Regions from separate parts of the Acetobacterium sp. K1/6 genome, predicted to be linked through region 2. Evidence: riboswitches for the same ligand, from Rfam matches in the RefSeq annotation. Region 2 holds a riboswitch; the other holds the start of a gene.
What was found. Region 2 has a riboswitch for cobalamin ahead of U2P91_RS08895 (energy-coupling factor ABC transporter permease). Riboswitches for the same ligand answer to the same signal wherever they lie in the genome.
Positions count from the first base shown of each region.

Region 1: it holds a riboswitch for cobalamin, as region 2 does, so the genes downstream of both, U2P91_RS13240 (EutP/PduV family microcompartment system protein) here and U2P91_RS08895 (energy-coupling factor ABC transporter permease) in region 2, are expected to answer to the same signal.

Region 1 is NZ_JAXQGA010000016.1:5,304-17,215, reverse strand. Features, by position in the region: gene U2P91_RS13290 (SufB/SufD family protein) at 1-262, opposite strand, end outside; gene U2P91_RS13285 (ABC transporter ATP-binding protein) at 267-995, opposite strand; gene U2P91_RS13280 (FAD-dependent oxidoreductase) at 1,267-3,795, opposite strand; gene U2P91_RS13275 (ArsR/SmtB family transcription factor) at 3,795-4,082, opposite strand; gene U2P91_RS13270 (C-GCAxxG-C-C family protein) at 4,451-4,948, opposite strand; gene modD (ModD protein) at 5,030-5,875, opposite strand; gene U2P91_RS13260 (heavy-metal-associated domain-containing protein) at 5,890-6,108, opposite strand; gene U2P91_RS13255 (ATP-binding cassette domain-containing protein) at 6,083-6,844, opposite strand; gene U2P91_RS13250 (ABC transporter permease) at 6,841-7,662, opposite strand; gene modA (molybdate ABC transporter substrate-binding protein) at 7,671-8,465, opposite strand; cobalamin riboswitch at 8,643-8,828, shown strand; gene U2P91_RS13240 (EutP/PduV family microcompartment system protein) at 8,975-9,436, shown strand; gene U2P91_RS13235 (radical SAM/SPASM domain-containing protein) at 9,524-10,579, opposite strand; gene U2P91_RS13230 (cobaltochelatase subunit CobN) at 10,593-11,912, opposite strand, start outside.
Region 2 is NZ_JAXQGA010000008.1:64,146-76,057, reverse strand. Features, by position in the region: gene hemL (glutamate-1-semialdehyde 2,1-aminomutase) at 1-184, opposite strand, end outside; gene hemB (porphobilinogen synthase) at 425-1,390, opposite strand; gene hemC (hydroxymethylbilane synthase) at 1,554-3,971, opposite strand; gene U2P91_RS08920 (precorrin-2 dehydrogenase/sirohydrochlorin ferrochelatase family protein) at 3,990-4,577, opposite strand; gene hemA (glutamyl-tRNA reductase) at 4,555-5,847, opposite strand; gene U2P91_RS08910 (energy-coupling factor ABC transporter ATP-binding protein) at 5,822-6,664, opposite strand; gene cbiQ (cobalt ECF transporter T component CbiQ) at 6,657-7,367, opposite strand; gene U2P91_RS08900 (energy-coupling factor ABC transporter substrate-binding protein) at 7,572-7,871, opposite strand; gene U2P91_RS08895 (energy-coupling factor ABC transporter permease) at 7,849-8,586, opposite strand; cobalamin riboswitch at 8,756-8,937, opposite strand; gene U2P91_RS08890 (FtsX-like permease family protein) at 9,159-11,168, opposite strand; gene U2P91_RS08885 (ABC transporter ATP-binding protein) at 11,152-11,912, opposite strand, start outside.

The sequences.
Region 1 (11,912 bases), on a different contig from region 2:
TTTCTCCAATAAAAAAATCATTATAAACAAGGTCCGAAACCCCACCACAAGAAACCAAAGCCGGTATAAAAACGCTTTCGGATTTAGTATTGGGTTTAACGATAATGTCAATCCCGGACTTGTCTTCTTTTCCTACAATTTCGATGTTTTCACTGGACTGTCTGGATACCGTTTTACTGTTTTCACGAATATTGTAGGCACCTTTAGGCATGTCTTCCAGCCCCGTCACGTCTTTTAGTAATTTTTTTGCTATCTCATTCATTTCTTTATGCCTCCACGATATCCTGGCAATATGCACAATTTTCAGGATTTTCACAATGGAGCAATTCCGGCAATACACTTTCCTTGGCGCCTCGCACAATTATTGCTCCGTCAACCATCGCAATGATCTCATCTGCCACATCCAGGATACGCTCCTGATGGGAAATGATAACAATTGATTTCTCTTTGTTTTTATGAATCTTCATAAAAACATCAATTAAATGATTAAAACTCCATAAGTCAATGCCCGCTTCCGGTTCATCAAAAATAGATAATGCGGTATCTCGAGCGATGATCGTCGCAATTTCAATCCGTTTGATTTCGCCCCCGGACAGTTTATCATCCAACTCCCGGTGGATGTAATCCTTGGCACAAAGACCCACTTCCGATAAATAATGACTTGCTTCCAGAGCTGAAAGATCTTCTCCTTTGGCAATATTGATCAGATCATGAACAGTAATCCCTTTAAAGCGGATCGGTTGTTGAAAACCGAAACTGATCCCTTTTTGGGCTCGTTCGGTAATCGATAAATCAGTGATATCTTCACCATAAAAGGTGATTTTCCCTCGGGTTGGTTTTAAAACACCAGAAATAATTCGGGCCAGCGTCGACTTCCCGCCGCCATTTGGTCCAGTGATGGCGATAAATTTCCCTTTTTCAATGGTTAGGTTGACATTTTTTAAAATTTCTTTCTCATTTTCAACTTCAAATGAAATGTTTTCAAGCTTTAGCATTTTTTCTCCTTACCTTTTTCTTTCAAAGTTTTTAAGCTAATCATGGTTTTTGTTTGTCAATGCAAAGGCATTTTCCAGACACTTCTTATTTTCACTTTTTATTTTACCACTTATTACTTCGTTTGGATATATTTCTAACTGAAATATAAAAAACAAAATTCATATTTTTTAACTGTACCAAATGTTAAAGGGCCATCAACCTAAAAAAGGACTAAAGTTAAACTTCAATCCTTTTTATGTATTCTTATGTTAGCTAATTAAAGTGCTTAAATCAGACAAATAAGGTTGTCCCGGCATTTTCATTGCTGGCGATGTAAGTTCCTACCCCGGCATATTCAATCCCGTCAATAAGCTCTTCTTCTTTAATCCCCATCAGATCCATACTCATGGTACAGGCGATAAAACGAACTCCGGCATTTTGAGCTTTTTTAATCATGGTATCCAAATCATCGACATGTTTCTTCTTCATAATGCCTTTGATCATAGCTGGTCCTGCGCCGAGCATGTTCATCATCGAAAGTGGCAATCTGCCCGCGCCTTTGGGCATCATTGCACCAAACATTTTTTCAACAAAGGTCTTGTTGCGGCCTTTTCCATCTCTTTTTCGCAGTGCATTAAGTCCCCAAAAGGTGAAAAACAGGGTCACATTTTTTCCTTGGGCTGCCGCACCCTGTGCAATAATCATTGATGCCAGCACCTTGTCCAACTCACCACTAAAAACCACCAACGTTGCATTTTTTTGAGTCGATATCGCCGGCATCAAACTACAGGCTTCACCCTCGCTACCTTTTCTAATAATGCTAATATAGCTTTTCCCTTTTGTCTCCTGAGAAACCAGCGTATGTCCATTGGTTTCACACCAGCTTTTTATGTCACTGACAAATCCAAAATCAGTGGCAATAATCTGAACCAGATCACCGGATTCGACACTTTTTATGGCGTCATAAGTGGCCATCAGTGGCCCCGGGCATTGGAGTCCAGTTACATCAACTTTTTTTTTAATCACATCATTTCCGGTTCCACCCTGCTCACCATCACTTCCTCTTCCGCCCTGGTCAACATCACCGTCATCTGAGTCAACTTTTTTAACGATACACGCCCCAATATTAAAATCCAACTCCGCCAACTTGTAATGAGCGGTTCGGTATGTACTATATCCACCAGACAAGTTATAGATGTTGGTAAAGCCATTACCCTTTAATATTCGGATGGCAAGATAAGCACGTTGACCGACCTGGCAGGTGACATAGATGGGTGTATCCTTTGAAATGGGAATCTCAGCAATACGATCTCTTAAACTATCCAACTCAATATTGACAGAACCTTTAATGGCACCCGCACTGACTTCGACTGGTGAGCGCACATCCAGCAAAAATCCGCCTTTTTCGACAATTGCATCAATTTCGTGCCATTCAACGGTTTTGTATACCCCATCTTCAATGTTTTCTGCAATATAACCGAGAATGTTAGCCGGATCCTTGGCTGATGAAAAAGGTGGTGCATAACAAAGCTCAAAATCTTGAAGATCAAGAACGGTAGCCCCCATTTTCATGGCTGATGCAATCACATCGATTCGTTTTTCGGTTCCTTCCTGTCCAACGGCCTGAGCCCCCAGAATGCTGAGCGTTTTAGGATCGTAAAGCAACTTTAAGGCAATATTGGTTGCATGAGGATAATAACCCGCGTGATTGGCACGATGGGCCATCACAATTTGATAGTCAATTTTCTTCATATCCAGTTGTACCGCATTATTTCCCGTTGAAGCAATGGTTTTATTAAATACTTTTGCTACCGCAGTTCCCTGGATTCCAAAATTTTTAATTGTTTTTCCATTGATGTAATCCGCTACAACCCGCCCCTGTCGGTTAGCAGGCCACGCCAGTGGAATGGCGGTTTGATCCTTAGTCACAAAATCTTTAACTTCAATGGCATCACCAATAGCAAAGATATCCGAATAAACACTCTCATCTACCCCGCTGAGTACCTCGTAGTTTTGTGTCGTGACAATATGACCACGGAGCCCGCACTTGAGATTTGCCTGTTTGGCAAGCATATTATCGGGAACCACACCAATAGCTAAAATGACCAGATCGGCCTCCAGTACGCGACCACTTTCCAGAACGACTTCACTGCCCTGTTTTTGGAAATGATCGACCCCATCTCCTAAAATCAGATTTACACAATTAGCATTGATTTCCTGATGCACCAGTTGCGCCATTTCAAAATCCAGGGGTTTTAAGACCTGGTTCATTTTTTCCACCAAGGTTACATTGGCACCCAGTTCTTGCAGATTTTCGGCCATTTCGACACCAATAAAACCACCGCCGATAACAACAGCCCGTCTTACCTTGCCGCTATCAACAACCGCTTTAATCTTATCTGTGTCCGGAATATTTCTTAGCGTTAAAATATTTTTTGCTTCTGACAATCCGGGAATCGGTGGTGCAATCGGTTTTGCCCCGGGGGATAGAATCAACTTATCATAGCTTTCGTTGTATGTTTTTCCTGTTTGATGATTTTTCACTTCGACAGTTTTAGCAACCGGGTCAATCGCAACGACCTCACTAAAATTTCTGATATCCAAATTAAAGCGTTTAGACATACCATCGACGGTTTGAACCAATAATTTCTTGCGATCTTTAATCACATCCCCAATGTAATAGGGTAAACCACAGTTGGCAAAAGAAATATATTCATCCCGTTCAAACAGAATAATCTCATCTTCTTCACTTAAACGTCGCAATCTGGCAGCAGCAGTCGCACCACCGGCAACGCCTCCAACAATCAAAATCTTTTTCATCAATTTTCCTCCTCGTATATTGCATTAATTATTTTTTTTGCACTTTCTGATACTACTTCATAATAAATTTCAGTTCCGGAACGGTATCCTTTAACGATCCCAGCACTTTTTAATTTTGACAAGTGTTGAGAAATCGATGATTGTGATACCCCAAGACATTCTTCCATATAAGTCACATTACAACTGCCCTTTTTTATTAAACCTCTGGCAATACATAATCGAATCGGATTTCCTAAAATTTTTAATATTTCAGCCTGTTCATCACAATCTTTCGGTTTCATTTCCATTAGATTTCTCCAATCAACTCTGTTAAGATAATGTCAATACCATTATATTATAACATATTAATATGTCAAGTGTTTTTTTAATTTTATTAATTTTACTTATATACCATTATTTAGAATCTTTAAACACTCTGTTAATCTAAACGAGCTTTTTTAAAAATCCTATTTAAGCTCTGAGTATCAATATTCAAAATGGATTTAAGCACTGGTGTGAGTCATTTTTCGAAGATAACAAAAAAACCGGATTATTCAGGTGGCCCTAGCGCTTAACCTGATTTTCCGGCTTTTCTCATACTTTAATAATAACTACCTTATTAAATATTTCTTTATCCAACTGATCCGCGTTATAATTGATACCCAGCAAAGGATTTTTAATTTTCTTCGTTAATGTATTTTTCCATAATTTCTGCCGCCATTCCCACCAATGATTCACAGGGACGATTCGCATAATATGCTTCTGTCCGCTGTTCCGGCGTTGGGTTGTCTTTTCCTTTTTCAAGTCCCAAAAGCTCCCGGCAGATAATCGTGTGATTCTGATCTTCAAACGCCTTTGCAAGCAATTGAATCCGCTGATAATGCTCTGCTTTGCCGCTCTGGTCTTCTGGATCGGTGTAGCCGTAGAGGAGCCCTGCGACCATAAACATCCCCGTGACTGCACCACAAACCTCCCGGAGCCGCCCCATTCCGGCACCAAAAGATGAGCTTAATTTGGCAGCCGTTTCAAACGCCAATCCACATTCATCACAAAACGCCAGAAAAACAGACTGTGAACAATTATACCCTTGCCTAAAAAGGTTCCGGGCTATTTCAGAATGCGTTTTTCTCTGGTTGTCGTTTAATGATGTCTTTTCTTTTGTTTGATGTCTCATTTAATCTATCATGCCTTTCCTTCTTAGAACTTTTTTAAAAATGCTTACTCCAATTTTTCTGGTTTCAATGTGTAAGTACTTTTAATTTCTGTCTATTTTAACACCAATATCAATGGGCTTGGCACTGTATAAACTGGTTGTAATGATCCCATTTACATTTGTTTGGGCATATTTTGAAATATTCGTCTCGTTGATTCCGCCGGCCGCCAATAAAATACCGGATGGAAACTCTTTTCTTAAACGTTCCACTGCCCCAGTCAGCTCTTCTGCACTCATTTTGTCAAACTGGATGCCGTCTACTCCAGCCTGACAAAGACTAACTGCCTGCTCCAGCGTTGTTGCTTCAACAATGATTTTCTTTTCACAACATTCCGCTTTTATTTGCGGAAGTTTGTCGATCAAACCCTCAAATCCACCGATAAAATTCAGATGCTGTTTAAAAACAAGAATGGTTTCAGACAAACCCAACCGATGAGGCATGGCGCCACCCGCCATAATGGCTTTGGTCGCCAGGGTTTTGGTCCCGGGAAAACCCTTTCGGGTTGTCAGAACGGCCATATTCGGGTTATAAGATTTAACAACATCTACCATTTTTCGTGTTTTTGTTGCGATTCCCGAACAATTATCCAGAATATTCTGTCCTACTTTCCAGGCCATATGCAAATCCTCAGCCCGACCGATTCCTGTGATCAGCTCTGAACCAGCGGTAATCTTCTCTCCGGAAACAACCATATGATCCATCTCAATATGCATCCGATCAAAAACCGCTCGCACCTCTTCGGTTCCGCACACAACCGCGTCTTCTCGTGTAAAATAAGTAATCCGAGCCTCCTGCTCTCTGATCCCCAGTGTCCAGCTGGTCAAGTCAATATAAGGAACATCCTCATTAATCAGCCGGTCGATTTCATTAATTGCTATAAACGCCATATCTTCCCCCATGTTCAATTGATTATTTTAAATGATTTATCTTCTATTTTCTCAATAATACTGCCAATCTGTAAAGCATTCGTTTTATTTTCATCTAGTTTTACCGTTACTGTCGTAAAATCCGCACTAACCCCAACATCATCAATACCATCCTTACTTAGTAATGTCTCTTTGATTTTTTTAACACATTTTGGGCACATAATGCCCTCAACCTGCAAAGCAAACTCTTTCATGCACGGCTCCTCCTTTCTCGTATCGTCCCAATAAAAACTGGTTAACTTCCTGATCCTGACAGTTTTTAAACAAGTCCGTACTTTTACGGACCCCCCGTAGTTCACCCTTAACCATAATGCCAATCCGATCAGCCATTACTTGCGCCTCATTAAAATCATGGGTTACAAATAAAATAGTACAGCCAAATAGTTTATGAATTTCTTTAATTTGCTGATACATCATTTCTTTGGTGGCCGGATCTAAGGATGAAAAGGGCTCATCCATCAACAACAATTTTGGATTAAGAATCAGTGCCCGGGCAAGGGCCGTTCTTTGACGTTCACCCCCACTTAAGGTTCCCGGATACTGATTCAAGATATCGCCGATGGACAAGATTTCAGCCATTTTATCAGCCATTTCTTTTTTATAGGCCTTGTCTTTTCTTTGAATTTTTAATCCATAAGTAATATTCTCATAAACAGACATGTGATGAAACAGACCGAAATCCTGATAAACAAAACCAATCTGCCGCCTCTCTAAAGGAATTTTGACTACCGGCTTTCCCTGAATGCACACTTCACCAGAGAATTTCCGATAAAAACCGGCCACGGACTCCAGCAGAACAGTTTTACCTGATCCGGTTCTGCCCAGCACGGCAAAGATTTCTTTTTCACGAATGTTTAAATTGATATTATTCAATTGAAAGGTTCCTAATTTAATGGAGTAGTCTTTAATTTCAACCATTGTATTAATCATCGGTTCACGTCCTTCATCCTGCTCTCCTGGGGATTTTTCCTGCCAATCCAGTTGGTCAGAAAAAGAGAAATCAGCGAAATAATCAGAATAATTGTTGCCGATGCCATGGAAGCACCGGTATCCCCGGTTGCCAGATTTAAATAAACGGATGTCGTCAGGGTTTCTGTTTTCATCCGGGTGGCTCCTACTAACATCAGCGTCGCCCCAAATTCGCCGAGGCCCCTTGACCAGGCTAAAATAATAGTTGTGATAATGGCATTCTTGGATAGCGGTAAGGTAATGGTTATGAAGCGTTCCCACTTCGTCGCTCCCAGACTGCCGGAAATAAACTCCAGTCGCTCATCAACTTCCTCAAATGCGGTCCGAATAAATCGGACTACATAGGGAAGATTGACAACGGTTTGAGCAATAATGATACCATTTTTATCAAAGACAACCTTAAATCCCAACTCTTTAAGGGCCTTACCAAAGTCTGACGAAAAAATAATTAATAAACTAAGACCCAAAACCAGATAGGGCATCGATAATGGCAGTTCAATCATCATCTGACACAGTTTTTTAAAGGGAAACGCAGTCCGTGTTAATGCATATGCGGTGGGAATGGCGAGCACCATACAAATGATTGTGGATATACTTGCGGTGAACAGGCTCATTTTAACAGCGAATTGCACTTCTTCTGAATAAAATGCCTGACCCAAATAGGGTAACCCTTTTAAGACGATTGCCACTATCAGTACTGAGGTAAAGCTAATAACTATGACCGTAATGACGATTGTAATGATTTCAAATAAACTAAATACTGAAAATCGTTCCCTCATCAGATCGTTTAATTAACTACTTCGTATCCATAGTTTTCCCATATCGCTTTTGCAGAATCCGAATCTAAGAATGTCATAAACGCATCCAGTGTTTCGGTATTTTTACTGCTGCTTAATTGTGCCGCCGGAACTTTTTTGACATAGGTATCCAGATCCGTTGTCTTGACAATTTCGGTGGCGGAACCAGTCACATTTTCTTTCCAGACAATAATCGCATCGCATTCATCAACGGACAGGGCATTAAATATTTCCGGTGCTGTGGCTGCCCGGGCAATGACATTGACATTGCTTAAAATCCCCAGATCTGTTAACGCTTTATTGGCAATCTTACCAATTGGCGTGGCATCGCCATCACCCAGCACAACTTCCACCCCTTCTTTTGCTAGATCGTTTAAGCCGGAAATTCCCAGTGGGTTTCCGCTTTTTACAGCCAATACAGGGATGTGTTTGACCAGTTCTTTACTTTTTGTAACAAAATCTTTAACTGGTGCCAATTCATCAGCGGAGCCGGCAATAAACAAATCCCCTTCACCAGTTGTCTTAATCTGATTCTGAAGCTGGGCCGCATTGGCATAAACAACTTCCATTTCACAACCGGTTTCTGTTTTGAATTTATCGGCAATTTCCCCGAAAGGCTTGGTCATGCCAGCCCCACAGTACACAAACAAGATTTGACCAGCGAGACTTTGACTTTCAGCAACTTTCTCTTGCGCTCCGTCAGCCTTACTGCTACAACCTGATACCAAGCTGATAATTATTCCCATTACCAATAATACCACTAACCAATTCTTAACGCTCTTCATCACATCTCCTTTTCATTACTTTAGTATTGTTTTGTAACGTTTAGATATGTTTTGAATTATATAATAGGTTATTGGCATATGTCAAGTAACCAACCCTTTTTCTTCGCAAGCAGCCAAATTTCTTCACTTGTATTAATCCTTGGTCCTTTTAAAAATGATCAAGGTGCTTGATTATTGACCGATTTTAGACTATAATAAACTAGAAAAAGTGTTTACAAAAGGAACGCGGTAAAAATCCGCGACAGTTTCTTTGCTACTGTAAGGAGAAGAATATGGACGCATTCAGTCATTGGGTTAACCAAGAAGGCTGTGTGTATGATGTCCCTCTGAGTCAGGATATTTTTGTCAAAACACGATCTGTTTGAAGCTTCAAAGAAGGCTGCAAAATGTGAGAATAAAACGAAATGACGCCCCACCGATCAACTGCAGGCGTCACGGAAACAACTCCGTATTTGCAAACCTTTTTTAAAAAAGGTTTTTTTGTTTTTTGCAGACTGGAGGATTTATTTATGGCCAATAATAAAAATCGCATCGCCCTCATCGGACGGATCGGTAGCGGTAAAACCACCCTATTTTTACGGCTGACCAATGAATTTATTACCTATGGGAAAACCCAGCAGGTCAGTTATTCTGATCATTTTATTGATACCCCTGGCGAATTTGTTGAATTACCCTGTTTTCGTCCTCAGGCCATTAATGTAACCTGTGATGCGGGGCTGATTATTCTAATTAATTCCAGCACCGATCACCAAAACTCGGTTCCACCTAATTTTGTCTGTACCTATAACATCCCCGTAATTGGGGTTATTACCAAAATTGATCATAAACACTGTAACCTCAAGCGAAGTCTACGCTACCTGACTTATGCCGGAGTCCACCCTGATAAGATTCACCCGGTAAGTGCATTGACCGGCGAAGGGGTCTCTGAACTTAAGACGGTTATTCAGGCGTATGTCGCTTTTGATCATTAAGCAAACGACCTGCCGTAGACTTACTTTCAAACAGCGATATGATTGCTAAACTTGCGTCTTAATCGTTTCCCACTTCACCAAGCCTTGTTATTGTCTGGCCAGCTCAAAGGCGGCCTTTTTTAACACGCAGTCCAGCGAGGTGTCCTGTTTTTTTTCATCATTTAAGATCAGGCGCGAGGGACAGCCCCCGGGACAGATGCTATAATAGTCACATGTTTTACAGCCTTGCGATTCTGCCTTTACAATGACAACGTTTTTTAAGGGGCGCGCTTTTACCACATTCCCCATAAAATATTTCGGATTTTCAATTAGTGATCCGCAAGGGTAAACATCGCCACAAGGCAGCACGACATAGGATCTACCGCAGGATGCATAACAGTATTCCTTGTTGCACGAGGTCATTTTCAACCGCTGCTTCGCTTCATGAACCTCACGGATCACAATTTTTTTACCAGTCAGCCGATATAATTCCTCAGCAGTCTCAACCATTTTCGTCAACGCTGTCTTGATTTGCTCTGGGGTGGCTTTTTTGATGATCGCCCGCTGGTCTCTGGCGCGCCCTGCATCCCGCAATAAATCAAGGCCAATCCCGCCTACATTACCCAAATAATAGGCGAAACTGACCAGCTTGGGAAGCTGTGTGATGCTGTGACTGGTCACCACGCTGTTGAGATTGATTTTGATTCCTTCATTAGCCAGACACCCAATCCCGGCAATCACGTCTCTTGTCCTTCCCCGGGTAAACTCATTCACCTCCGGGGGACCATCAAGACTGACCCCTAAGGCAATCCTCATTTTTTTCAGGCCCACGGCAATCTCCGGGGTAATGCAGATGCCGTTGGTCTGCATCTGAAAGCTGGCATTGTAATTTTTTTCCTTCACATAAGAAACCACTTGACAGATTAAAGGGTAGTTCAGCAGCGGTTCTCCCCCGGCGAACTGAATTTTCATATAATGATCGGAAAACAGATCCAGCGTCTGAGCCGCGGTCTCAAAATCCATATCCGCTTTTAGATGGGTTAAACCGGCATAACAGTATTCGCAGGCCAGATTACAGCGACCGGTAGTCCAAAGGACAATTAGCACACTTTCTTTTGAAATAATAACCACCTCCGTTACACGTCTTAAAAATTGTGATCTCACCCATCACTTCTTTTTACAGACTTTTCTCTGAATCGAACAGGGCATCCACTTCCTGAATACTTTTGTTCCATGCTTCCACATCCTGGTGACCGACAATTTCGATTGTCCCGCCCTGGTAATCACCCTGGGATTCTTCCATCAGCTCTTCCATATCACCCTCAATTTTCATATAAATATTTGTTAAAATTTCTAATGCCTCGAGACTAGGATTCCATTTTTGTCGTTGGTGGAGCTCCAGAAATCGTCTTGACATTTCCTCAATGGCAAAGCTATTCTCCTGGCTAAGCCAGCTTGCCATTTCCGGATCACCGAGATAGGTCTTAACGATTTCATCAATAGCCCTGTCATCAACATTTTTGGTGGTACACTTCCAGCTAAAAATGGTTTGCGCCTTTCGCATTACCTCGGCGGCACCACGATAGCCCTTGTCCATTACTGAGCGGTTCCAGAGCGGATTAAATAAGGTGCCTTCGACAATGCGATTGAGCTCATCTGCCATTGTTGTAATAACTACCTTTTCTTTATTGTTGGAGGTCCCGTGATATTGTTTGAGCGCATCCTGATCAAACTGATTTTTGACCATGTTAAAACCGCCGATCACCGAAGCGCTATAGCCAGATGAAAGCAGGTCATACCGATTACTCACTGAGGTTTCAAAAACAAGCTCCGCCGACTTAACGTTATCCACAAATTCTTTATGGGACACCGCTCCGTTTAAACCATCGCCATAGGCATAACCCGAAAATGAGGTAAACACCTTGGCCAACTCATCTTCCGACTCCCAGGCACTGGCTTTTAAGGCCAGATCTACGCCAGAGCCGTAGGTTCCCGGCTTGTCGCCAAAGATCCGCATGGTGGCACGCCGCCACCTCGTTTCCTGGGCCACTTCTTCTGTTCCTGCCAGTTCATTGATTGTTTTTAAGGCATTGCGGCGAACAAAATTTAAGCTTTCTGGTTCGTTAAGCACAGCCACCATTTGCACTGCCTGATCCATCAAGGCAATCAGATCGGGATAGGAATCTCTTAAAACGCCGGAAATCCGGATGATCACGTCAATTCTCGGCCGTCCCAGTGCTTCTAATGGAATCGCCTTGACATCCATCACAATCCCCGATTCATTCCAGACCGGTGTAACGCCCAATAAGGCCAGAACCTGAGAAAGCTGTTCTCCATTGGTCATCGAGATGTCGGTGGAAATCATGTTCATGGCCACCTTTTCGGGAAATTGTCCGGTGTCTTTTTGATGTTGACGAATTAATTGATCCGCCATTTCCACCCCAATGGCATAGGCCGATTTGGTGGGAACTTTTTGGGTATCCATCAAGTAAAAATT
Region 2 (11,912 bases):
CCCAGGAACAGATATAGTCGGTGTACGCGTTACCGTCGACATCATAAATCTTGGCACCTTTGCCATGGTCAATAAAAACCGGTGGCATGTCCACCGATTTAAACGCCCGCACCGGACTATTGACGCCGCCGGGAATATATTTTTCTGCTTCAATAAATAATTGTTCTGATTTTTCTCGATTCATAATATCTCCAATAATAATTATTTCACTATCATGTAAAACTCAGGTGTTCGCTCCCTACCGTACCGACCAATTGTTAATCTGTTGTATGCGCGCAATTCGTACAGTTGCTAATTCACTAATCGTCGAGTAATCAGTCGCTGGCTCGCAACTGTTCGCCTTGAGGCATACAACATGATGTAACAATTGTCGGTACTGCGTTTGTCTTAAACAATAGATTCATGACTTATAAATGATTTGCTGTTATTGATAATCCTTCAGCATGGCCTGCAGTTCTTTGGCAAAATAAGTGATGATGATATCGGCTCCGGCCCGTTTGATACTAAGCAGGCTTTCAAAGATCGCCCGACGATCCATCAGATCGGCATCGACAGCATTTTTAATCATCGCATATTCGCCGCTGACCTGATAGGCGGCCATCGGTAAATAGGAAAGTTCCTTGCTCTGGACGATAACATCCAGATAAGGCATGGCTGGTTTAACCATCACAATATCGGCACCTTCAGCGATATCCAGAACCATTTCCTTTAAGGCTTCCCGGGAATTGGCCGGGTCCATCTGATAGCTGCGACGGTCGCCAAAGGCTGGTGCTGAGTTTGCGGCATCCCGGAAGGGGCCGTAAAAACTGGAAGCAAATTTAGCCGAGTAGGCCATAATCGGAATCGACTCATAACCGGCTAGATTCAGGGTTTCTCGCATATGGTCAATGCGACCATCCATCATATCCGAAGGAGCGACCATATCGGCTCCAGCGCGGACATGACTGAGCGCCGTTCTGCTTAAGGTCTCTAAGGTCTGGGCTCGTCGGATCTCACCGTTTTCTTCAAAGAAACAGCAATGGCCATCACTTTTATATTCACACAAACAGACATCGGTGATCACATACATTTTTGGATCAACCTTTTTGATCACCCGAATGGCTTCCTGAACCAAACCATCATCCACAAAGGCGGGAGTGGCTTCGTTATCCTTTTCATCGGGAACCCCAAACAAAATGACATAACGGATGCCCAGTTCTTTTAGCGCCAGGGTTTCGGCCTCCAGCATATCCAAAGACAGATGGTACTGATCTTTCATGGAGCCGATTTCTTTGCGCACGCCAGTTCCGTCGACGATAAACAGTGGATAAACCACATCATTCATGGACAGCTGGGTTTCTCTGATTAAATTCCTGACCGCTGTATTTTTTCGTAATCGTGTTGGCAACATCTTGCTGACCTCCTATTTACTTCTAGTTATTTGCATGTCCCGTACCGACCAATTGTTAATCTGTTGTCTGCTGCAAGCTCGGACAGGCTCTGCCGTGTCCGCCTTGATGCAGACAACATGATATAACAATTGTCGGTACTACCTCGGCTTTTTTACTCAAATCTTATTTCTGAGCATCCTTCAAAATCGCATCCAGCATTCCCTGGATGGTATATGTTTCGGCTTCGATGTCCACAGCGATGCCCAGTTCCAGGCATTTCTTTGAGGTTTGGGGGCCGATTGACACCGCTTTTGCCGAGTTGATCGCGTTGATGTGCGCGGCGCCGATTTTTTCGACAAAAAACTCGGCGGTAGTGGAACTGGTAAAGGTAATATAATCAATTTCTTTGTTCTTTAACATTTCCAGTGGATCAACAGTGGCGTGATCTTCGCGGATGGTTTCGTAGCTTTTCACCTCGTCGACCGGACAGATTTTAGCTAGTTCTTCAACCACATAGATCCGAGCATTTTGGGAACGGGGAATCAGCACCCGGCTGTCTTTATTAAGCAACGGCGCCAACCCGCTAACTAATTCTTCGCCGACATATTTATCCGGCACAAAATCGGCCTGGAGGCCCCGGGCTAAGAGGGCCTTTTTAGTTCCTTCACCAATGGCGGTGATATGCAGATTGGCAAAGGCGCGGGCGTCTTTGCCACAGCGGGCCAGGGAGTCAAAAAAGATTTCCACGCCGTTGATGCTGGTAAAAATAATGTGACTGTAGTCCTTAAGGCACTTTACCTTTTCATCACAGGCCGCTTCGTTGATGGGGACAATTTTGATGGTTGGAAATTCAATCGCATTACCACCCAACTCAGTGATTTTTTCAACCATCTGGGAACTTTGTTCCCGGGACCTTGTGACGATAATGTTTTTTCCAAACAATGGTTTTTGATCAAAGAACCGCAGTTTTTGCCTTTTATTGACGACTTCCCCGACCACAATCAGGCTGGGGGCGGTGATTTTTGCTGCCGTTGCAATGTCGTAGATGGTGGTCAGGTTTCCGGTTACGACCCGCTGATAGGGGGTCGATGCCCGATGAACCACAGCCACCGGCATTTCGGGATTCATGCCATTTTTAACCAGTTCGTCACAAATCTTTTCCAGATTCTTGACGCCCATCAAAAAGACGATGGTGCCTTTTAACTTACCGAGCACCGGCCAATCCAGATCCGATGAGCCATCATAGGCGTTGGATTTTAAATGTCCGGTGATGACATGAAACGAAGACACGCAGTCCCGGTGGGTAATCGGAATCCCGGCATAAGCCAGTCCACCGATAACCGAGGTAATCCCGGGAATCACTTCAAACGGGACGCCAGCATCATAGAGGTCTTCCCCTTCTTCGCCGCCACGGCCAAAGACATAAGGATCTCCGCCTTTTAAGCGCAATACCAGTTTGCCTTCTAAGCCTTTTTGGACAAGTAAGGCATTGATATCTTCCTGGCGCATGGCATGATTGCCAGCTCGTTTGCCGACATAAACAATTTCGGCATCTGCTCGGGCATCATTTAAAAAGCTTTCATTGACCAGGGCATCATAAACCACCACATCGGCTTTGGTTAAAATAGCCTTGGCTTTAACGGTTAAGAGACCAGGATCTCCGCATCCGCCACCAGCCAGATAAACCTTCCCAACTTTTTTATGCACTGCGGTATAACATGCTGCTGCTAATTGTTTTCCCAACTTTTCTGCCTCCTCGGGTGTGCCTTCAATCGACTTTGTGACCACATGGCTACCATCTTCCAAACCATAAAGTCCATAAAGCACAATGGTGTCTGCTTTTATTTCACAAAATGCACCAACCGGAATATGACAGCTGCCGTTTAAGGCCTTTAAAAAACTGCGTTCGGCACTCATCTGAATGATCGTGTTGTGATCACTAATGGCAGCCATCAATTCTTTGACCGTCTCATTATCTTCCCGGACTTCGACTGCCAGAATTCCCTGAGCCGGTGCCGGAATAAAGGTGTTCTCCGGCAAGGCTACCGTCTGATAGGTGCTATCATTAAGCCGACCAATCCGCTTGAGACCAGCCGCGGCCAGAATAATACCATCTAACTGCTGTTCCTGCATTTTGCGAATCCGGGTATCGATATTTCCGCGAATGCCAACGATTTCTACATCCGGCCGCAGTTTTTGTAGTTGACTGATCCGGCGTTTGCTTCCGGTTGCTACGACCGCACCCTTTGGCAACTCATCCAGTGAAGAAATCTGATGGGGCGTCAGCAGGACATCCCGGGGATCTTCCCGAACGGTTGGAACCGTCAAAGCTAAGCCATCGGGCAGTTTTGAGGGCATATCCTTCATGCTGTGAATGGCCATATGGATGTCGCCGGATAGCAGCGCATCTTCTAACTCCTTGGTAAACAATCCCTTATCACCGATTTTATCAAGCGGTTTATCCTGAACCAGATCGCCTTTTGTTTTAATGATCACCATCTCGAAGTTTATTTGCGGATGGGCTTTGGCCAGGACATCAATCAGCCACTGGCTTTGGGTTCGGGCCAGAGTACTGCCTCTTGTTCCAACTTTTATATTCATTTCTCTTATCTCCAATTGTCAGTTATTTCCTAGTTTTGACCTGAGTTCTGCATTGGAACATCGGGACAATTCTTTAAGTTTTTCAGTTTTTTCATTCGGCGCACCATCACCCGCTAAAACAGCCTGTCGCAGTAATCGCAGTAAGGCTGTTTTTTCGGTATAGCTTTCATCGTAGCGGTCGGCCAGATCGTCGATAATGTGCTTCGTTAAAGAAGGACTGGCCCCTTCGGTACAGACCGACAGGGTTAAATCACCCCGGCGAATAACGCAAGGAAAAATAAAATCCGAATCCTTCGGATCATCGACCCGATTGCACCATATTTTTTGGGACGCACAGTCTCTTTTAATTTGTCCATTGAGCTCATGATTGTCAGTTGCCGCTACTACCAAATCGACACCAATGAGCTGCTCTTTGTGATAGCCGGAATCAATCCGGGTTAGCTGACCATTCTCAGTTTTAATGATCGACTCCAAAAAAACAGGACTCACCGCGATAACCTGCATGCCGTTTTCCAACAAGGTGACAATCCGTCTGGCAGCAACCTTGCCACCGCCGACAACCAGAACCTTTTTGCTTTCCAAGTTAAATAATAGCGGTGTCATCATTTTGTTGATCTTCCTGTGTTTTTTTGTCTTGAATTCCCGGGAACAGATAGGTCACGGTTTTTTCAATGCCAATAATTTGTTCTTCACACTCCAGTGACTTTAGTTGTTTAATCGGCGGCATCACCATTTCCCGAAATTTGGAGCGGATCACCTTAGCCAAATAAACCGCTTCTTTTTCACTTAAGGTTAATCGGCCGCAGAGGGTTTCAATGGTTTCCTCAGCCAGTTGCCGGGAGGTTTCGTTTAAATCACGAACCATATTATCGACCTTGGCGTGGGTCACCCAGGACAACAGACCATCGATTTCATCCTGAATTTCGGCCGCTATTTTTTTTGCAATCTTGACCCGATAAGCCATTTTTTCATCCATCATATTTTTAAAATCATCAATGGTCAGCAGTTTTACCTGAGGTAAGCTGCCAACGGCTTCTTCGACATCCCGGGGCAGTGCTAAATCGATCACGGTTAGCGGTTTACGCAGCGATTTCATTTCCGCGGCCTTCAAAACAACATGAGGCGATGCGGTGGCAGTAATAATCACATCCATGTCGGGAATGACTTGATAGCGGTCTTCATAATGGATCATCTGGACGTTTTCATGAATGGCCTCGCACTGATCCATATTATGAAAGGTACGGTTAGTCATGTAGGGGTTACAAAAGCCTTCGGCCTTCATATAGCGCAGTGCCAGCACACCCATTTTCCCGGACCCGATGATGAGTATTTTTTTATCGCCATAATCCTCGGGATACGCCCGTTTGATATGCTTTACCGCGGTTGAGCTTAAGGATAAGGGGGTTTCGGATATTTTATAATCGGTTTTCACTTTTTTAGTAAAGGTTATCGCTTCCCGAAACATTTTCGTCAGGTATTTACCACAGCCCTTGATGGCCTGGGATTTTTCCAACGCATCCTTGACCTGACCCAAAATCTGATCTTCGCCCAAAATCATCGAGTCCAAACCGGTAACCACCTCATAGAGATGGACCATCGCTTCCCGCTCTTTTTTAACAAAAAGATAGGGTGCCAGTTCCGCTGATTTTTCATGAAGATAAAAATCGGTTAAAATTTCCCCAGCCGCATCCTGGTCTCGGGTCGAGACGTAGATCTCACTGCGGTTACAAGTTGAAAGAATTATCACCTCGGCTATATCCGCTTCATTCAAAAGGGTCTGGATGGCCTCATTCAAGGTGCGATGAAGAAAAGCCCCTTTTTCCCGAATTTCCAAAGGTGTATCCTTATGATTAATTCCCGCTACTACCAGTTTCATCCACTTGAACCTCCTTTTTCTGATTTCTGATTGCTTCTTCCAGGGCAGCAATGCTGCGAAACCCTTTAATCCCCAGACACTGTTCCAGCCGGGTCATGGTTGCCTGTTCCAAACTGGCGGTTTCCAGGGCTTCAGTATTTTTAAAAACCGCAGTGGTTTCACCTTCTACCAGCACGCCGCCATGATGGAGCACATAGGTGTAATCACAAAATTCATAAATAAAATCCATATCATGGCTGGATAAAATAATCTTGATGCCCTTAGCCAGTGCCCCTTTGATGATCGCTTTGACCCCAGCCTTGCTTTTAGGATCGAGCCCTAAGGTGGGTTCATCCATCAGGATGATCTCCGGTTCGACGGCTAAAACCCCGGCCATCGCCACCCGTTTTTTTTGCCCATAACTGAGATAATGCACTGGCCGATCGGCCAAAAGTGTGATGCCGGTGGCTTCCATCGCCGCCTTCACCCGCTCATCGATGACCGCACTAGCCATGCCCATATTCCTCAGAGCAAAGGCCACATCATCATATATGCCGGAATAAAAGACCTGCTTATCCGATTCCTGAATCACCAGCCCAATCGATTTGCGAAATTCATAGAGATTTTTTTTCTTATAGGATAAGGGTTCTTCTTTAAAAAAAACGGTTCCTTCCGTTGGTTTGATCAACCCAATCAGCGCCGACATCAAGGTCGATTTTCCAGCTCCGTTTTCACCGATCAGGGCGATGCAATTCCCTTTACTTCCGTCAATAGAGACACTTTTTAAGGCCTTAGTGCCGTCCGGATATTGATATGTCAAATTATTAGTTTTAATCATTTTTCAGACCTTTCCGATAGCTTACATGAAAATCTCCCTGATATTGCTTTAATTCCAGGGTTTGTGTCATCTCCTCGTAGCTCTGAATGGCCATGAGAAACAAATTGCTTAACATCATTGCAATGGATTGGATGGCAACTTTAAAATTGCGATAGCCAAACCGCAATTCCTGGGCAGTTGCCATGACTTTAAGTTTATCCCAGTAATCAAAGATGAAGCGGTAGGTTAAAACAAATATTTCTAAAAAAGTATTGCTGATATGGGCTTTTTTCATGACTCCGGCGATCTGCATCACCGGGGTTGTGTAAATTAAAAAAAGCATACAGGAAACTCCTGCCATCGCTCGACAGAAAACCAGGCTGGCCAGCACCAGATTGGTGGCAGTGATACCGATGGTAAACTGAAAAAAGTTAAATGCAAATAAATAATCACCACTACCACGACTTCCGCTGGCGATGGTAAACAATAACGCCAGGGCTCCGGGGATAATAAAGAGGGAGTCAAAAATCAGGGTATGCAGATAAATCCGCACCGGAATTTTTGCCCACAATAGGGTACACCCCACCATAACACCAAAAACCCCTGCCATATACAGGGGTTCATTGATGAAGAAAACCGAAAGGAGCATGACTAACGAAACCACTACCTTCACAGTAGGATTGGCATTGTTTAGTTTATTGGTATGGGCAAAACGATCAATCATGGTTGTCTCCTTCTAAGATGCAGTTAATATTTATATAAGTCGCCGGACTTCAGGTTGGTGACAAACTCCCGTACCGACCAATTGTTAATCTGATGTATGCTGCAAGCTCGGACAGGCTCCCGCCGTGTCCGCCTTGATGCACAGGGTCTGACCCCTAGGTCACAACATGATGTAACAAGTGTCGGTGCTGCTTTATCTTACTATTTACACTGATTTATCGGCTTTTTCATTTTTTTTCGACTTTTTATAAAGGTAGAAAAAGCAGATTCCCAGACCGCCGACACCTAAAATCTGTTGGAAGAGGAATAGCTTTTCTTCCATCTCGCCGGGATCAAACAAGCTTTCAAACCAGGGCACATAATTTTCATCGATTGCGGTGATGGCTGTTCCAGCAGCATCATCTGCGCCTGAAAACTCAGCGTCCGGCAAAGCAATCTGAGGGATAATAATCAGTGCGCCAATTAATAAAATCAGAACAACCTTAGTTATCGGTGAGAGTTTCATTTGAAATAATCCCCTTTTCTTTATATTGGTAAATGGCGTTAACCACCAGTACGGTTAAAATGCCTTCGATAATTGCCAGTGGTATCTGGGTAATCGCAAAAATACTTAAGAACTTAACAACGGAAGCTACAATCCCCCCGACCGGGTCCGGAAAGGCTAGTCCCAACTGGATGGAGGTGGTTACATAGGTTGCCAGATCGGCAATAAAGGCGGCTAAAAAAACGGTTAAGGCTTTGGGAACATTGATTTTTGACAGCCCTTTGTAAATCCCGTAAGCCACAAAAGATCCGACAATTGCCATCGAAAAGGCGTTGGCACCCAAAGTTGTCAGCCCGCCATGAGCCAGCAGCAGCGCCTGAAACAAAAGCGCAATGGTACCAACTACTACAGTGGCAAAGGGTCCCAAGAGGATCGCGCCCAAGCCGATCCCTGTCATATGAGAAGAACTCCCCGTTACCGAAGGCAGTTTAAACGCTGATAAGGCAAAGGTAAAAGCCGTTGCTATGGCTAAAAGAACTTTTTGCTCAGGTTTGTCTTTGAATATCTTCCCAACCTGATAGAGTCCGAAGGCGATAAACGGCAGGGCTAGCACCCACCAGAAAACAGCCCAACCAATGGGTAAAAAGCCTTCCATAATATGCATAGCGTTTACAGGCTGGGCAGCCAAAACAACCATTAAAAACGCGATTCCCACAACGGTCATGGTTTTTTTCATTTTCTCCATGCTAACCTCCATTTTATGATAATTTACCGAAAAAAAACCTTTTCCCCACAATAACTATGGGAAAAAAGGTTTTATCATTACACATATCCATCAATTCTATGATTCACACCAAGAACCAACTTTTGTTAATGTTACTAACTTCCCTTTTCCCTGGAAGGACGCTTTAGTACATCATATTAGTAGGTTTCCTGACTTATAGCTTTTATTCTCCTCGCCTTCCCAGACAAAACGTGCCCAGTGGCCAATTTAAGGAGACATAACTAATTACAGTGACCGGATCGTTCTGGATTCTAACCAGATTCCCTCAATGAAATTTTTCATCCTAAATGATTTTTTACATTTTTATTTAATTGTGGTTATATTATAACATGGATACGATAAATGTACAGTTTTTTTTAAGTGAATTAAGGCTAAAAGCAGTTTTACATGTAGCTTTGATGCCTCTCTCTATTTTTTTACAAACCTTCAATAAGGCCCATTAACTGCCCCTATTACGATAGGCAACACTGATCTTTTAATTAAATGAACTGGGAGGGATTCTTATTAACCAATCGTTGTAACTATTAATGAATCATCTTATAATAGGATCTGGCCGTGAGTAGATAAACCCCAGTATACACTAAAGCATAAACAACAACCCCCACAAGCGTGCATAAAAGAATTAGGGGTATATTGGTCAGCCGGAAGGCGGCTAACATTTTAGTAATAACCGGAAAGGCAAAAGCCACGTGGATGATGGCTCCGGCCAGGGGCAGAAAAAATACCATTAAGATCTGCTTGCCAATAGTTTTTTTAACCTCGGTTTTATCCATCCCCACCTTCTGCATAATGACAAACCGTTCGCTGTCTTCATAACCTTCAGAAATCTGTTTAAAATAGATAATTAACACCGTGGCCATCATAAAGAGGGAGCCCAGAAATACACCCAGGAATAAAAAACCACCAAATATTCCATAAAGTTCTGCCAGTGATTCATAAATATTTCTTATCTCAATATCCGGATTGAGCTGACTAACCGAAGCCCTCACCTGTTTTGAAAAATGGTTAATATTATCTTCACTGCCACTGAGATTAAACATCATGGCGTGATGAATCGCTGGTGACTCACTGTCAGCATTGTCTTTATTGGCATTCATGGCCGTGTAAATAGTCGACATCATCTGTTCGTCATTGACAATGATATAATAGCTATTTCCGGTAATCAATTTCTTTTTGAAGTCCATCGGCACTGATTCGAGCTGTTCAACCACCAAAAACAGATTTTCGCCAAAAACCACGGTTTGTTCCTGGTAATTCTCACCGGCTGAAAAAATCATTACTTCATTTTCTGCCAGGGTTTTGTTTTGATTCGTCATCCGGTTGTAATCTTCTAGCGGTACCGTGGTAATCTTACTGATCGTATTATAATACGTTAGATCCAAGTTCTCATCCGTTACCATATCCGGCAGAAAATGGCTGCCCTCCTTAAAGGCCGTAAAAGTACTCATATCAAAAGACAGTTCATTTGTTGTTTCTACCTTGGCACTGGTCTTTTCGGCTACAACAATTTTTTCAATCTCCGAAAAATCGGTGGTTTCAGCCGCACCAATAAAGCTCACATCCATGGGATAGTAATCCCGCCGCATACTTTCCTGACCGATGTATAAGGATACCGTCGTGGAGATCGTGACCAATACCATGGTGCTGAGAATACAAATATTAGCCAGACCGACAGCATTTTGTTTCATTCGATAAATCATCCCGGAAACTGAAATAAAATTTCGGGACTGGTAATAGAACTTTTTATTCTTCTTCAAGCATTTTAGCAGTGTGACGCTCCCCGCTGTAAACAAAGCATAGGTTCCGATGATGACAAAAATAACGGCCACAAAGAAAAGCAGTATCGCTTCAATGGGATCTTGCACTGATAAAGCAATCGCATAGCCAATTCCCAGCGAAATCACGCCGATGAGCGTCATCAACCATGAAGATTTTGGTTCTTTTTCACCATGCTCCCCACCTCTTAATAAATCAATGGGGTTGGTAAGCTTTACCTGCAAAAAATTAGTTAATAGGGTCAAGCCAAAAATAGCCAGAAATACAACCGTCGTATATAACAAACCCATTTGATCAATCTTAAAAGCAAGTGGACTTTTAATATGAGCAAGGTTAAGAAGGATTAGAAACATCAGTTTCCCAATCAGGACCCCACCAAGGAGCCCTAAACTCAAACTGATTACCGTCACAAATAGCGTTTCATAGAATAACACTCTGGCAATATGCTTCTTTTCCATTCCCAGAATACTGTATAATCCCAGTTCTTTTTTTCGTCGTTTAATCAAAAAACTGTTGGTATAGAAGAGAAAGATCACCGCAAAAATGCCAATAACAATAATCCCGAGGAATAATAATATTTTCAAGCTTTCCGAACCTTGCATTGCGTCTAATCCCTTATTGCTTTGGATTGAAACGATGGTATAAAAAGCCATAATCGATCCGATACAAGTCAGTATATAAGGGATGTAGGTGTTCCCGTTTTTCTTTAAATTGACCAGCGCCAACTTGGGATAAAAAAACTTATTCAAGGTTCTCACCTCCGGTTGCCAGTATCGACAAGGTAAAGGATATTTTCTGATACATGTCGTCGTTACTCATCGAACCCCGATAGATCTGATTGTATATTTCGCCATCTTTGATAAATAACACCCGGTTGGCATGACTGGCTGCTGCCACTGAGTGAGTAACCATCAGGATCGTCTGACCCAGGTCATTGATGGTTGAAAAGATCTTTAGCAGATTCATCGCCGCCTTGGAATCCAAGGCACCGGTGGGTTCATCAGCGAGCACCAGTTTGGGCTCGGTAATCAGTGCCCGGGCCACTGCGGCCCGCTGTTTTTGCCCTCCGGAAACCTCGTAGGGGAATTTTTGTAGCAGTTCCTCGATTTCTAATCGCTGCGAAAGGGGCTTAATCCGGCTGTTCATTTCTTCAAATTTTTTCTGAGCCAATACCAGCGGCAAAAAGATATTATCCTGAATCGAAAAGGTATCTAAAAGATTAAAGTCCTGAAAGACAAAACCCAGATTATCCCGACGAAAGGCCGAAATGTCACTGTCTTTGATAGTGACAATATTTTTACCGTCCAGAAACACCTCCCCACTGGTGGGTTTATCAAGCGATGCCAGAATATTGAGCAGGGTTGTTTTTCCTGAACCGGATTCTCCCATGATGGCCACGTATTCGCCCTGTTCCACCGAGAAACTAACATTAGACAGCGCCTGTACCTGATTCCCGCCAAACCGGGTGGTATAGATCTTTTTTAAATTCTTTACTTCGAGTA